2 regions of the Kineococcus sp. NBC_00420 genome follow, and region 1 is predicted to be linked to the other one. Evidence: riboswitches for the same ligand, from Rfam matches in the RefSeq annotation. Region 1 holds a riboswitch; the other holds the start of a gene.
What was found. A riboswitch is a leader RNA that binds a small molecule or an ion and turns the genes downstream of it on or off. The one in region 1 is predicted to bind thiamine pyrophosphate.
Positions count from the first base shown of each region.

Region 2: linked by a shared signal. The riboswitch ahead of thiM (hydroxyethylthiazole kinase) and the one ahead of OG218_RS11230 (ECF transporter S component) in region 1 are both predicted to bind thiamine pyrophosphate.

Region 1 covers NZ_CP107930.1:2,298,503-2,305,701, reverse strand. The annotation lists gene OG218_RS11250 (NAD-dependent epimerase/dehydratase family protein) at 14-997, shown strand; gene OG218_RS11245 (CsbD family protein) at 1,001-1,174, opposite strand; gene OG218_RS11240 (DUF4235 domain-containing protein) at 1,281-1,583, opposite strand; gene OG218_RS11235 (hypothetical protein) at 1,599-1,739, opposite strand; TPP riboswitch at 1,833-1,937, shown strand; gene OG218_RS11230 (ECF transporter S component) at 1,989-2,609, shown strand; gene OG218_RS11225 (ABC transporter ATP-binding protein) at 2,602-4,071, shown strand; gene OG218_RS11220 (energy-coupling factor transporter transmembrane component T family protein) at 4,134-4,937, shown strand; gene OG218_RS11215 (DUF3616 domain-containing protein) at 4,953-5,981, opposite strand; gene dnaK (molecular chaperone DnaK) at 6,216-7,199, shown strand, end outside.
Region 2 covers NZ_CP107930.1:1,793,135-1,800,333, reverse strand. The annotation lists gene OG218_RS08740 (GntR family transcriptional regulator) at 1-587, opposite strand, end outside; gene mgrA (L-glyceraldehyde 3-phosphate reductase) at 629-1,699, shown strand; TPP riboswitch at 1,747-1,847, shown strand; gene thiM (hydroxyethylthiazole kinase) at 1,841-2,668, shown strand; gene thiE (thiamine phosphate synthase) at 2,665-3,291, shown strand; gene thiD (bifunctional hydroxymethylpyrimidine kinase/phosphomethylpyrimidine kinase) at 3,288-4,133, shown strand; gene OG218_RS08715 (TenA family protein) at 4,130-4,795, shown strand; gene OG218_RS08710 (acetate/propionate family kinase) at 4,850-6,076, shown strand; gene pta (phosphate acetyltransferase) at 6,131-7,199, shown strand, end outside.

The DNA.
Region 1 (7,199 bases):
GAGAGAACCCCCCATGGCGTTGCGCGTGCTGTTCATCGGCGGTACCGGGATCATCAGTTCGGCGTGCTCGACGCTCGCCGTCGAACGCGGGATCGACCTCACGATCCTCAACCGGGGCAGCGGCCGGCGGGAGGTTCCTGCCGACGCGAAGGTCCTCACGGCCGACGTCCGTGATCCGGCGGCGGTGCGAGAGGTGCTGGGGGACAGCGAGTTCGACGTCGTCGTCGACTTCGTCGCCTTCACCCCCGACCACGTCCGCGCCGACGTCGAGCAGTTCCGCGGCAAGACCGGGCAGTACGTCTTCATCTCCAGCGCGAGCGCCTACCAGAAACCCGTCGCGCACCTCCCGATCACCGAGTCGACGCCGCTGCACAACCCGTTCTGGCAGTACTCCCGCGACAAGATCGCCTGCGAGGAACTGCTGACCCGGGCCTACCGCGAGGAAGGTTTCCCCGCGTTCGTCGTGCGCCCCAGCCACACCTACGACCGGGCGTCGATCCCGCTCGACGACGGCTGGACGGCCATCGACCGGATGCGTCGCGGGAAGCCCGTCGTCGTGCACGGGGACGGCACGTCGACGTGGGTGCTGACCCACCACACCGACCTCGCGAAAGGTCTCGTCCCGCTCCTCGGGGAACCCGCCGTCGTCGGCGACGCGGTGCACATCACCGGTGACGAGGTCCTCACCTGGGACGGGATCGCGCGCCGGCTGGCGACCGCGGCGGGTGTGGCCGAACCCCGTCTCGTGCACGTCCCCAGCGAAGTCATCGCGCGGGAGACGCCGGGAGGTGCCGCGGGACTGCTGGGGGACAAGGCGCACTCGGTGGTCTTCGACAACACCAAGCTCAAGCGGCTCGTCCCGGGTTTCGCGGCGACGACGTCGTTCGCGGAGGGAGCCCGCGAGATCATCGCCCACCACGACGCGAACCCGGCCCTGCGGGTCGTCGACGACACCGTCGAGACCCGGCAGGACCGGCTGGTGGAACTGTTCGGCTGAGGATCAGTCCTTGAAGGCGTCCTTGACGTGCTCGCCGCGCTGCTTCAGGTCGGCGGCGGCCTGGTCCTTCTGACCCTCGTGGCGCAGGGCGTCGTCGTCCTTCGCCCCGCCGACCGCTTCCTTCGCCTTGCCGGCGACGTCCTGGGCGGCGTTCTTGATCTTGTCCGCAGCGCTCACGGTTCCTCCTCCAGAACACCGGGGAGGTGGCGGACGGACGTCCGCGCGAGCCCGTTCCCGGTGCGGTCACATCGCAGCACGCAGCGGACGTGACCGCACCCGGAGATCAGGAGTTGGCCTTCACCGCTCCGTCGTCGCCCGGGCCGAGACCCGGAGGCAGCTCACCGAAGCTCTTGCGGTACCAGGCGGCGGCCTGGCGTTCGACGATCAGCCGGGTCAGGCCGATGATCGCGCCGGAGGCGAGCGCCCAGACGACGGCTTCCTTCCACGCGACGTCCGGGTCCTCCGGGTTGTCCGGCGGCGGGGACTTGGTCACCGAGACCCACACCTTCTTGGTGACGCGGCTCGCGACAGCCGTCGCGATGATGCCGGCACCGGGGCCGACCAGCTTCCAGACGATCGAACTCATGGCCCGAACCCTGCCCTACAGCAGGTCCAGGAGCCACCCCAGGACCGGCGTGAGGGCGGCGGCGCTCGCCCCGAGGACCGCGATCACGACGATCAGGGTCATCAGCCGGACCGCCCGGGAGGGGCCGCCGTCGGGTCCACGCATCATCCGGAGCACCCGGCCATGGTCGCAGTTCCCCACCGGTGGTCCGGCGGGCGATCCCCGCCCCGATCACGAGTCGGGAGGGAGGACGGGGGTAGTAGGGTCGCGGGACAACGACAGGGGAGCGCCGGGTGGCGCTGAGAGTGCGGGTTCCCGCAGACCCTCGAACCTGATCCGGGTCACACCGGCGTAGGGAGTCGGGACGTCCTCGACCCGCGGCCACGGTGGCGGCGGGTCCCCCTCCTGGACCACAGGAGGACCACCATGAGCACCACCCTCACCCGCTCGCGCGGGACCGCGCACTGGCGCACCGTCGACCTCGTCACCGCCGCCGTCCTCGGCGTCGCGTTCGGCGTCGTCTTCTGGGGCTGGGACGTGCTGTACCTCGCCGTCGAACCGCTGTTCGCGGCGCTGCCGCCGCTCAAGGGCCTCGTCGCCGGGGTCTGGCTGCTGCCGGCCGTCGTCGCCGCCCTCGTGATCCGCCGCCCGGGCGCCGCGCTGCTCGCCGAGATGGTCGCCGCGACCGTCGAGGCGCTGCTCGGCAACTACTGGGGCATCACGACCCTGGTCTCGGGCACGATCCAGGGCGTCGGGGTCGAGATCGCCGTCGCGCTGTTCGCCTGGCGCCGCTTCGGACCGCCCGTCGCCGTCCTCGGCGGGATCCTCGCCGGGGTCCTGGAAGGGCTCTTCGAGCAGTTCTACCGCTACGACGGGACCTGGGACCTCGGCTGGCGCCTCTTCTACGTGGGCACCTTCGCCGTCTCCGGCGCCGTCGTCGCCGGCCTGGGCGGCTGGCTGCTGGTGCGGGGACTGGCCCGTTCCGGCGCGCTCGGTGCCTTCGCCGCCGGCCGCGAGCACCACGGCCGCGCCCGCGACCGTGGCTGACCTGACCCTGCGCGGCCTGACGGTCACCCCCGCGGGGTCCCGTCGACCCGTGGTGGCCGACGTGGACCTCGACCTCCGGCACGGGGAACGGGTCCTGCTCGTGGGGCCCAGCGGGGCGGGCAAGTCGACCGTCCTGCGGGCGCTCGCGGGACTCCTCGAGGACGACGTCGACGCGAACGGCGAGGTCCTGCTCGACGGTCGGGCTCCGCGCGCCGGGGAGGTCGGGCTCCTGGTCCAGGACCCCCTCGACGCCGTCGTCGCCGAGCTCGCCGGCCGGGACACCGCGTTCGGGCCCGAGAACGCCGGCCTGGACCGGTCGCTGATCTGGCAGCGGGTGGCCCGCGCCCACGCGGCCGCCCGCTACACCGCCGGTCGCGACCGCGAGGTCGTCACGCTGTCCGGGGGGGAACGCCAGCGGCTCGCCCTCGCCGGGACGCTGGCCGCCGACCCCGGCGTGCTGCTGCTGGACGAACCCACCTCGATGCTCGACGCCCCCACCGCCCGGGCCGTGCGCGCCGCGGTGCTCGAGGCCGCCCGCGACCGCGGGCTCGTCGTCGTCGACCACGACCTCGCCGGGTGGGCCCCGCACGTCGACCGCGTCGTCGTCCTCGGCCGCGACGGCCGGGTCCGTGCCGACGGCCCCCCGGACCGGGTCCTCGCCGACCCGGCCCTGCTGGCCGACGGGCTCTGGCTGCCCGGGGCTCCCGCCCCGCAGCCGCTCGACCTCCCGGCGGGGCTGCTCCGCCCGGACCTGCACGTCGTGGGAGACGTGCTGCGCGGCAACGGGCTGGGACTGGTCCGCCGCCGCCGTGGACTGCGCCCGACCCCACCCGTCACCGTGCTGCACGACGTGGACGTCACCCTCCGCGCCGGCGTCACGACCCCCCTGACCGGCGACAGCGGGTCGGGGAAGTCCAGCCTGCTGGCCGTCCTCGGCGGGCTCGAGCGCCCCACCGGCGACCTCGTCGCCGCGACCGGGTTCGCCCCCCCGGGACGTCCCGCACCGCACACCTGGCGCTCGCGCGACCTGGCCGCCCGGACCGGGTGGGTCCCGCAGTCCCCGGAGCACTCCTTCCTCGCCACCGACGTCCGGGGCGAGGTCCGGGCGACCCCCCGGGTCCTCGGTCGGGACACCGCCCGGGCCGACGCCCTGCTCGACGTCCTCGGCCTGCGGGAGCGCGCCGACGTCAACCCCTTCCGGCTCTCCGGCGGCGAACAACGACGACTGGCGCTCGCGGCCGCCCTGGCCGCCGGCCCGGCGCTGCTGCTCGCCGACGAACCGAGCGTCGGGCAGGACCGGGGTACCTGGGCCGTCGTCGCGGGACTGCTCGCGGGTGCGGCCCGGGACGGGGCCGCCGTCGCCGTCAGCACGCACGACGCCGGTCTGGTCCACGCCGTCGCCACGGGCGCCGGGGTCCACCTCGTCGCCGGTCGCAGCTCGCGCGGGGCGGCGGCGGCGTGAAGGACGGTGAAGTCCTCCACAGCGATGTCCACAGGACTGTGCACACACCTGTGGACAAGGTTGTGGGACTGCACCCCACACCTGTGGACGACGGGGTTCCACCGACGGCCGCGCAACGGCGCAGCGCCGGTCCCGGGCCTCTCGTCCGGCACTGCGGACCCCTGCCGCTGCTGGCCGTCGGGGTGCTCTGCGCCGTCGGCGCCTTCGCCGTCCAGGAGTGGTGGCAGGCGGCCGGAGCCCTTGCCGTGCAACTGCTCTGCCTCCCGCTCGTCGTCGGTGACCGGCGCGCGTTCCTGGTGCGGTCGTTGCCGCTGCTGGTCGCCGCGGTCTCCGTCGGGTGGTCCACGGTCGTCGCCGGCAGCAGTGCCGAACCCCTGTGGACGGCGTTGACGGCGTCCCTGCGCCTGCTCGTGCTCGTCCTCCCCGGTGCGCTCCTGCTCGGCTGGATCGACCCGGCCGAGGCCGGCGACCACCTCGCCCAGCGGCTCCGGCTGCCCGGACGCGTCGTCGTGGCCGTCGTGACCGCCCTCGGTCAGCTCGACACCCTCGCCGCGTCCTGGGCGCAGATCGCCGCCGCCCGCCGGGTCCGCGGGTTCGGCCCCGGACGGGGCCCGCTGTCGCGCTCGCGGTGGTCGGCCTCGACGGCGTTCGGGTTGCTCGTCGACGCGGTGCGGCGGGCGGGACGGACGTCCGTCGCGATGGACGCCCGGGGGTTCGCCGGCGACACGGCGCTGCGCCGCAGCTGGGCGCTGCCCGCTCCCTGGCGACGCGCGGACACCGTCCTGGTGATCGTCGGGGTGGTCGTCGCCGCCCTGCCGCTGGTGCTCCGGCTGGTGGGGGGAGCGTTCGTCACGTCGGTGGGCTGAGTGTCGGGCTGAGCCTCAGGTGAGGTCCCACAGGTCGGCGAGCATCCCGCCGTCGGGAGTGTGTCGCTGCGGCGCGGGGGAGTCGAGGACGACCAGCAGTTGAGCCACGGTCCCGGTGACGTCGGCGGGGAGGAGGGTGATCCCCTCGGGGTGGTCCTCGCCCTGGCCGTGCGGGAGGTCCAGGACCACCGGGAGCTCCGCGGCCCGGACGACGTCGGCGGCCTCGGTCACGCACCCGCCGATCCAGCGGTGCACGCGCACCGGTCCCGAGAGACCCATCGAGGGGCCGCTGAGCACGAGCAGGTCGTCCCCGTCGGGGCAGAGGTCGCGGATGCCGAGGCCTCGCAGGTCGAGCAGGTGCAGCCGGTAGGTCGTGCCGTCCGCGAACTCCTCCAGGACGAGGCGGCCCGGGTTCCTGCGGTGGGTGCGGGGGCGCAGTTCCAGCAGGACCGCCCAGCCGCGCAGCACCGGCCCGCGCAGACCGACCCAGAGCCGGTCGCCGTCGGGGGAGTGGTGGACGGCGATGCCCTCGATGTCGAGGCCGTTGTCCTTCGAGGGGATCGCGAGGAACGGTGCGATGAGGTCGTCGTCGGCGAGGTGGGTGCTCAGGTCGTCGTCGTGGGCCCCGAGGACGGCCGCGGTGCGGGTCTCGCCGTCGACGTCGACCTCGCGGGCGGGGAGGCCGGTCGCCGGGTCGATCGGCAGTCGGACGAGGACGAACCGGTTGGGTTCGCGCACGACCCGGCCGAGGCGCCGGCGGGCCTTGTCGTCGTGGTCGCGGATCCGCTTGCGCTTCAGGCTGTGCGAACCGACGGCCCACAGCCAGGGGCCGCTGCGGGCCAGGCCCTCGACGTCGGCCTCCTCGTCGTGCGGTCCGGGCAGGTCGACGAGTTCGGCCAGGGGAACGCTGACCTGACGGTCGTAGCCCTGGACCCGGCCGTCCTCGACGACGGCCGTCAGCCGTTCGACCGTGGCGGTCTCGTCGCCCGCCACCCAGAGGTGGGGGCCGTCGGCGCGGACGGCGGAGAGGTTCACGTGGGTCATCCCGGCCTTCGACGCCTCGTCGAAGTGCAGGGGCAGCCGGCGCAGGGGTTCCACGTCCTGAGAGCGAACGGTTCTCCCCCCGAGTTCCCCCGTCGGGAACAAGACCCCCTCCTCGTGAGTTGAGCCCATCAGACTCAAGTTGCCGACGTTCCGGCTTGACAGATCCGGGGCGTTGGGCAGACTTGAGTGGAGAACGCTCAACACTCACCCAGCGCAGGAAGAGGGCTTCAAGCCATGGCACGTGCGGTCGGCATCGACCTCGGGACCACCAACTCCGTCGTCTCCGTCCTGGAGGGCGGCGAACCGACGGTCATCGCGAACGCCGAGGGTGGGCGCACCACGCCCTCCGTCGTCGCCTTCGCCAAGAACGGTGAGGTGCTGGTCGGCGAGATCGCCAAGCGCCAGGCCGTCACCAACATCGACCGCACCGTCCGCTCGGTCAAGCGTGAGGTCGGCACCAACTGGACGACCACGATCGACGACAAGAAGTACACCCCGCAGGAGATCAGCGCCCGCGTGCTGCAGAAGCTCAAGCGCGACGCGGAGAGCTACCTCGGCGAGGCCGTCACCGACGCCGTCATCACCGTCCCCGCGTACTTCAACGACGCGCAGCGCCAGGCCACCAAGGAGGCCGGTGAGATCGCGGGCCTCAACGTCCTGCGCATCATCAACGAGCCCACTGCCGCCGCTCTCGCCTACGGGCTCGAGAAGGGCAAGGAGGACGAGCTCATCCTCGTCTTCGACCTCGGTGGCGGCACCTTCGACGTCTCCCTCCTCGAGGTCGGCAAGGACGAGGACGGGTTCTCCACCATCCAGGTCCGCGCCACCTCCGGTGACAACCACCTCGGTGGCGACGACTGGGACCAGCGCGTCGTCGACCACCTGCTCAAGAAGGTCTCCAGCGCCTACGGCATCGACCTGTCCAAGGACAAGATCGCGATGCAGCGTCTGCGCGAGTCCGCCGAGCAGGCCAAGAAGGAACTCTCGACGGCCACCAGTACCGGCATCTCCCTGCAGTACCTCTCGATGAGCGAGAACGGCCCCGTCCACCTGGACGAGACGCTGACCCGCGCCCAGTTCGAGCAGATGACCCAGGACCTGCTGGACCGCACCAAGAAGCCGTTCCACGACGTCATCAAGGACGCCGACGTCAAGCTCGCCGACATCCACCACGTCGTGCTCGTCGGTGGTTCCACCCGCATGCCGGCCGTGACCAAT
Region 2 (7,199 bases), 510 kb from region 1:
ACCACGGCCTCGTGCTGGTCGATCAGCACGTCCAGCTGGTCCGGCAGCGGCAGCGACAACCGGCGGGCCCGGTCCAGGTGGACCTTGGCCCGGCTCACCGAACGCCAGGCCGCGGCGTGCCCCGAGACGGCCAGCAGGCGGAGGTGGAACTCCTCGTCCAGGGCGAAGAACCGGTCGTGCTCGCCCCGGCCCGCCGCACGGCGCTGATCCTCCAGCGAGCGGTGCAGGTCCTCGACGTCGTCCTCGCCCACCTGCGGGACCGCCTGTTCCAGCGAGGCCAGTTCGAGGGCCTCGCGGACGAACTGCGCGGTGGCGATGTCGCTCTCGCGCAGGGGGGAGACGAACGTCCCGACCTGGGGGACGACGTTCACCAGACCGTCCTCCACGAGGAGGATGAGGCTCTCGCGCACCGGGGTCCGGCTGACCCCCAGCGCGGCCGCGAGTTCGTTCTCGGACAACGAGGTGCCCGGCGGGTACTCCAGTCCGACGATGCGGCGGCGCAGCTCGTCCAGGACCAGCGCGCGAGCTCCCCGCGGACTCCCCGCGCGCTGCGCGGGGCGGGACGTCCGGGCGGGGGGCGGGCTCACGGGACCAGTCTCGCAGGGAGGCCCGATGTGCTCGCCCGGCAGTGCCTCCTGCGGGGTGGTCGTGGCAGGATCGGCGGGTAACGTACACCGCAGACGCTGGACGCTACGAGTCCATGCCCTTCCGCCGCTGCGGCCGCAGCGGGATCGAACTGCCGGCCCTCTCGCTGGGGTTCTGGCACAACTTCGGCGACGACAAGCCGTTCCAGACCCAGCGCGACATCGCCCGCCGCGCCTTCGACCTGGGGATCACCCACTTCGACCTCGCCAACAACTACGGCCCGCCCTACGGCTCGGCGGAGACGAACTTCGGCCGGCTCTTCGCGGAGGACTTCAAGCCCTACCGCGACGAACTGCTGATCTCCTCCAAGGCCGGCTGGGACATGTGGCCCGGTCCCTACGGCGACCACGGTTCCCGCAAGTACCTCACGGCGTCGCTGGACCGGTCGCTGCAGCGCATGGGGCTCGACTACGTCGACGTCTTCTACCACCACCGTCCGGACCCGGACACCCCGCTCGAGGAGACGATGGGGGCGCTCGACGCGATCGTCCGCTCCGGCAAGGCGCTCCACGTCGGGATCTCCTCCTACGGTCCCGAGCGCACGTTGCAGGCCTCGCGGATCCTGCGCGACCTCGGCACCCCGCTGCTGATCCACCAGCCCTCGTACTCGATGTTCAACCGCTGGATCGAGTCCGGGTTGCTCGACGTCCTCGAGGCGGAGGGGGTCGGCTGCATCCCGTTCACCGCGCTGGCGCAGGGTCTGCTGACCAACCGCTACCTCAACGGCATCCCCGAGGACTCCCGTGCGGCGCAGGGGAAGTCCCTCGACCCCTCGATCCTGGGCGGCGACACCCTGGCCCGCATCCGCGGCCTGCAGGAGATCGCCGACGGTCGTGGTCAGACCCTCGCGCAGCTCGCGCTGGCCTGGGTGCTGCGCGACCGTCGCGTCACGACGACGCTCATCGGGGCGAGTTCCGTCCAGCAGGTCGAGGACAACGTCGCCGCCGTGTCGAACCTCGAGTTCAGCGACGAGGAACTGAAGGCCATCGACGTCTTCGCCGTCGACTCCGGCGTCGACCTGTGGGCCCAGGCACGCGCGGGCGGGGAGAACTGACCCAGCGCCGACCCGGCGTTTGACCTTGGCCTGACGGTGCTACTGTCGGCCGCGACACGGGGTGCTCCGCGCAGATCACGGAGCTGAGAACACACCCGTCGAACCTGACGCAGGTAATGCTGACGAAGGGATGTCGCGGCCATGACCGCCGTTGCACCAGAACACGTCCGTCCCGAGCAGGTCGTGGCGGCGCGCGCCGCGCTGAGCGAGCGCGCCCCGCTCGTGCAGTGCCTCACCAACTCCGTCGTGCAGACGATCACCGCGAACGTCCTGTTGGCGGCCGGTGCCTCCCCGGCCATGGTGGACAACGTCCACGAGTCGGCGACGTTCGCGCAGCTCGCCTCCGCCGTGCTCGTCAACGTCGGCACCCTCGACGACGAGAAGGCCCGGGCGATGTCGCTGGCGGCGGAGTCCGCCCACCGGAACGGAACCCCCTGGGTCCTCGACCCCGTCGCCGTGGGTGGGCTGGAGTTCCGCACCCGCGTCGCCCGCGAGCTGCTCCAGCACGCCCCGACCGTGGTGCGGGGCAACGCCTCCGAGGTCCTCGGGTTGGCCGGCGCGGGAGCCGGCGGTCGCGGGGTCGACTCCACCGACGGCGTCGAGAAGGCCCTGGTGGCCGCCCGCGAGATCGCCGACCGCACCGGGGGAGCCGTGGCGGTCTCCGGGGTCGTCGACGTCGTCGTCCAGGGTGGACGCACGGTCCGGGTGAGTGGTGGCCACCCGCTGCTGACCCGCACGACCGGGGCGGGGTGTTCCCTCGGGGCCCTCGTCGCCGCCTACGCCGCCGTCGCCGAGGACCCCCTGGTCGCGGCCGTCGCCGCTCACGTCCACGTCGCCGTCGCCGCGGAACGCGCGGCTGCGCAGGGGGTCGGGCCGGGGACCTTCGCGATCCGCTGGCTGGACGAACTCGACGCCGTCGACGCCGACGCGGTCCGCGACGACCTCGCGCGCTCCGGGCGGATCGCGTGAGACGGGGTTTCGACCCCACGCTCTACCTCGTCACCGACACCGCCCAGTGCGGACCCCGCGGAGTTCCCGCGGTGGTCCGTGCGGCCGTCGCCGGCGGGGTGACCGCCGTGCAGGTGCGGGCCAAGGACGGTGGCGACCGCGAACGCCTCGCGCTCGTGCTGGCCGTGCAGGAGGCGTTGCGGGGAAGCGGTGTCCCGTTGTTCGTCAACGACGCCGTCGACATCGCCCTCATCGCCGGCGTCGACGGGGTCCACCTCGGGCAGTCCGACCTGCCGGTCGAGGAGGTCCGGCGGATCGCCCCCGGGATGCTGCTCGGGGTGTCGGTCTCGACGACCGAGGAGGTCGCCGCGATCGACCCGGGCGTCGTGGACTACCTCGGGGTCGGACCGGTCTGGGCGACCCCGACGAAACCCGACGCCGCCGCGCCGCTCGGCCCCGCAGGTCTCGCGACCGTGGTGGGGGCTTCTCCCGTGCCCTGCGTCGCGATCGGCGGAATCCACCCCGAGAACCTGGAGCAGCTGCACGGCACGGGGATCGCGGGTTTCTGCGTCGTGTCCGAGATCTGCGCCGCCGAGGACCCCGAGGTCGCCGCCCGGTCGTTGCGGACCCGGTGGGGATCGTGAGCGCACCCGTTCCCCCTCCCGTCCGCGTAGCTCTCACCATCGCGGGCAGCGACTCCGGCGGGGGAGCGGGGATCCAGGCGGACCTCAAGACGTTCGCCGCGCACGGGGTCTACGGGGCGAGCGTCGTCACCGCGCTGACGGCGCAGAACACCCACGGGGTGCGGGGGATCCTCGCGGTCCCCGCGGAGTTCGTCCGCCTGCAGCTGGACACCGTCCTGGACGACATCACCGTCCACGCCACCAAGATCGGCATGCTCGCCGGGGCCGACGTCGTCCTCGCCGTCGCCGAGGTGCTCCGCTCCCGCGCGCTCGGACCGGTCGTCCTCGACCCCGTCATGGTCGCGACCAGCGGCGACGCGCTGCTCGACCCCGACGCCGTCGCCGCGGTGCGCGACGTGCTGCTGCCGCTGGCCGACCTCGTCACCCCCAACGTCCCCGAGGCGGCGGCCCTGCTGGGCGTGGACGCCGCGACCTCCGTGGCGCAGTGCCGGGACCAGGCGCAGGAACTGGCGCGGCGCAGCGGCACCGCCGTCCTGCTCAAGGGTGGGCACCTCAGCGGGCAGGCCAGCGTCGACGTGCTCGCGAGTCCCGGGAGCCCCGAGACCACCGTGCTCGTCCGGCGCGACCGGGTCGACACCACCGCCACCCACGGCACCGGCTGCACGCTGTCCTCGGCGCTGGCCGCCCAGGTCGCCCTGCACCCCGGAACCGGCTGGGACGTCCTCGTGGAACCCGCCCGCGACTACCTGCAGGCCGCCCTCCTCGCCGGAGCCCGCCTCGACGTCGGGTCCGGGCACGGACCGCTGGACCACGCCCACGCCCTCCGGGAGGACCGCTCGTGAGCTTCACCGACGACACCTGGACCCGCACCGCCGGCCTGCGCACGGCGGTCGAGAACTCCGCGTTCCTCGCCGAACTCGGCGCCGGGTCGCTGGACCCCGCGACGTTCCGGCACTACCTGGAACAGGACACGATCTACCTCGCCGGCTACGCCCGGGCGCTGTCCCTGCTCGCGGCCCGCGCGCCGGGATCCGACAGCGCGGGGTTCTGGGCCGGTTCCGCGCACGGCGCCGCGAGCGTCGAGGTGTCCCTGCACGCCGACCTCCTCGCCGGCGGCCGGTTGCCGGAACCGACGGGACCGGTCCTCGCGTCCCCGACGACGCTCGGCTACGTCTCCTACCTCGTCGCCGCCGCGGCGACCGCCCCCTACGCCGTCGCCGCCGCCGCGGTGCTGCCCTGCTTCTGGATCTACGCCGACGCCGGGCGACGACTGGCCGCCCACGCGGACCTCGTCGCCGACCACCCCTACGCGCGGTGGGTCGCGGCCTACGACGCCCCCGAGTTCCACCTCGCCGTGGAGCGGGCCCGGCGGTTCGTGGACGAGGCGGCGCTCGCCGCCCCGGGTGACGTCGAGGCGATGCACGAGGCGTTCGCGACCGCGACGCGCTACGAGTGGATGTTCTGGGAGACCGCCCACGCCCGTGAGGGCTGGCCCGCTGCGTGAGAGGGTCGATCCGGGGTTCCGCACGGGCGGGACGAGCACCGTGAGGAGATCAGCGTGTCGACCAGTCAGGGTTCCGTCGTCGTCGTGAACTGCGGCAGTTCCTCGGTGAAGCTGGCGCTCGTGGACCCGGTGACGGGGGAGCGGGCGCTCAGCTGCCTCGGGGAGCGGATCGGGTCCCCGGACGCAGTGGTCCACATGACGACCGCCGTTGACGGTGAGCTGAGAACGCGCACGATCACCCCGGCCGCCACCACCCACCGCGGGGCCCTCGCGCACGTCCTGCAGCGCCTGCTCGACCTCGACCTGCCGCCGCTGCTCGGCGTCGGGCACCGCGTCGTCCAGGGTGGCGCCGTGTTCCGCGGTTCCGTCCGCGTCGACGACCGGGTGCTGGCGCAGATCCACGAACTGTCGGCCCTCGCCCCCCTGCACAACCCGGCCAACGCCTCCGGCATCGAAGCCGCCCGGGCCGTCCTGCCCGACCTGGAGCACGTCGCCGTCTTCGACACCGCCTTCCACCAGACGATGCCCGAGGTGAACTACCGCTACGCGGTGCCGACGCAGTGGTACGAGGAGTTCGGCGTCCGCCGCTACGGCATGCACGGGACCAGCCACCGCTACGTCAGCCAGCGCGCCACCGAGCTGCTGCAGGCCTCCGGGCGGGACCCGCGCGGGCTGAAGCTCGTCGTGGCTCACCTCGGGAACGGGTGCAGCGCAACGGCTGTCCTCGACGGTCGCTCCGTCGACACCACCATGGGCCTCACCCCGCTGGAAGGCCTGGTGATGGGCACCCGCTCGGGTGACGTGGACCCGGCGGTCGTCGAACTCGTCGTCGCCCGGACCGGGATGAGCGTCACCGAGGTGGTGAAGCAGCTGAACTCGAACTCGGGGCTGCTGGCGCTGTCGGGGCTCTCCAACGACGTCCGGACGCTGTCCGGCCAGGCCGCGGAAGGCCACGCCGGGGCCAAGCTGGCCTTGGAGGTCTTCGTGCACCGGGCGGCCAAGCACGTCGCCGCGCTGACGGTGTCCCTGGGCGGGCTGGACGCCCTCGTCCTGACCGGCGGGATCGGCGAGAACGCCAAGAACGTCCGCTCGATGCTGCTGGCCAAGCTGGCGCACCTCGGGCTCGTCGAGGACCCCGCCGCCAACGACGAGCACGGCCGCTCCGCGACACCGACCGGGTGCATCACCGTCCCCGGCGGAGGACCGCTGGCCATGGTCGTCCCCACGGACGAGGAGCTGCTCATCGCGCGGGACACGGTCGCCCTCGTCGAGCACCGCTGAACCCCCGCAGGGGCTGCCGTCGCCCCCCGGGGCGGCGTGGGGGAAGGTGAAGCCATGGCCCGCGTGCTGCTCGTCGTCCCCACCGGCCACGGTGCCGGCCTCACCTCGACCTGCCTCGGGCTGGTCCGGGCCCTCGACGCCCGCGGGGTCGCCGTCGGGTTCCACAAACCGCTGGCGCAGGCGACCCGTGGGTCCGAGGCCGACCGCTCCGTCGCGCTCGTACGGCTCACCACCACGCTGGACCCCTCCGAACCCATCCCGGCCTCCCGCGTCGTCGAACGCCTCTCCCGCGGCGACATCGACGACCTGATGGAGGAGGTCGTCGCCGCCGCCGAGAAGGTCCTCGCCGCCCACGACGTCGTCGTCGTCGAAGGCCTCGCCCCCTCCGCCGACCAGGTGTTCTCCGGCCGGGTCAACCAGGCGCTCGCGACGGCGCTCGACGCCGACGTGCTGCTCGTCGGGTCCGCCGGCGTCGACGGCACCGACCCCGGCGCACCCGAACGCATCGCCGAGGACATGGCCGTCACCGCCGGGACCTACCGGACCGGCGAGGCGCTGCGCGTCATCGGCGGGGTCGTCTCGCGCTGGCCCGTCCCGGAGGACCCCGAGACCGCCGTGGCCCGGATCTCCGCACTGCGCGGCGCGCTGGAGCACCACGAGATCCCCCTCGTGGGGGCCGTGCCCTTCCGCGGTGACCTCACCTGGGCGCGGGTGCGCGACCTCGTCCACGACCTCGACGTCGAGGTGCTCACCCACGGCGACCAGGGCCGGCGCATCAAGGAGGTCGTCGTCGCGGCGCAGGCCGTCCCGGGGATGCTCCCGCTGCTGCGCGAGGGTCGCCTCATCCTCGTCCCCGGCGACCGCCACGACGTCGTCATGGCCACCTGCCTCGCCGCGCTCAACGGCAACCGCCTCGCCGGTCTGCTGCTGACCGCCGGCGTCGGCATGGACCCCCGCGTGCAGGAGCTCACCGCGGCCGCGGCCGCCACCGGGCTGCCGATCCTGCGCTCCGACCGCTCCACCTACGCCACGGCCACGGCCGTCAACCGGCTCGACCCCGAGGTGCCCGCCGACGACGCGGAACGGGCGCTCGCGGTCTCCTCGACGGTCGCCGACGCCCTCG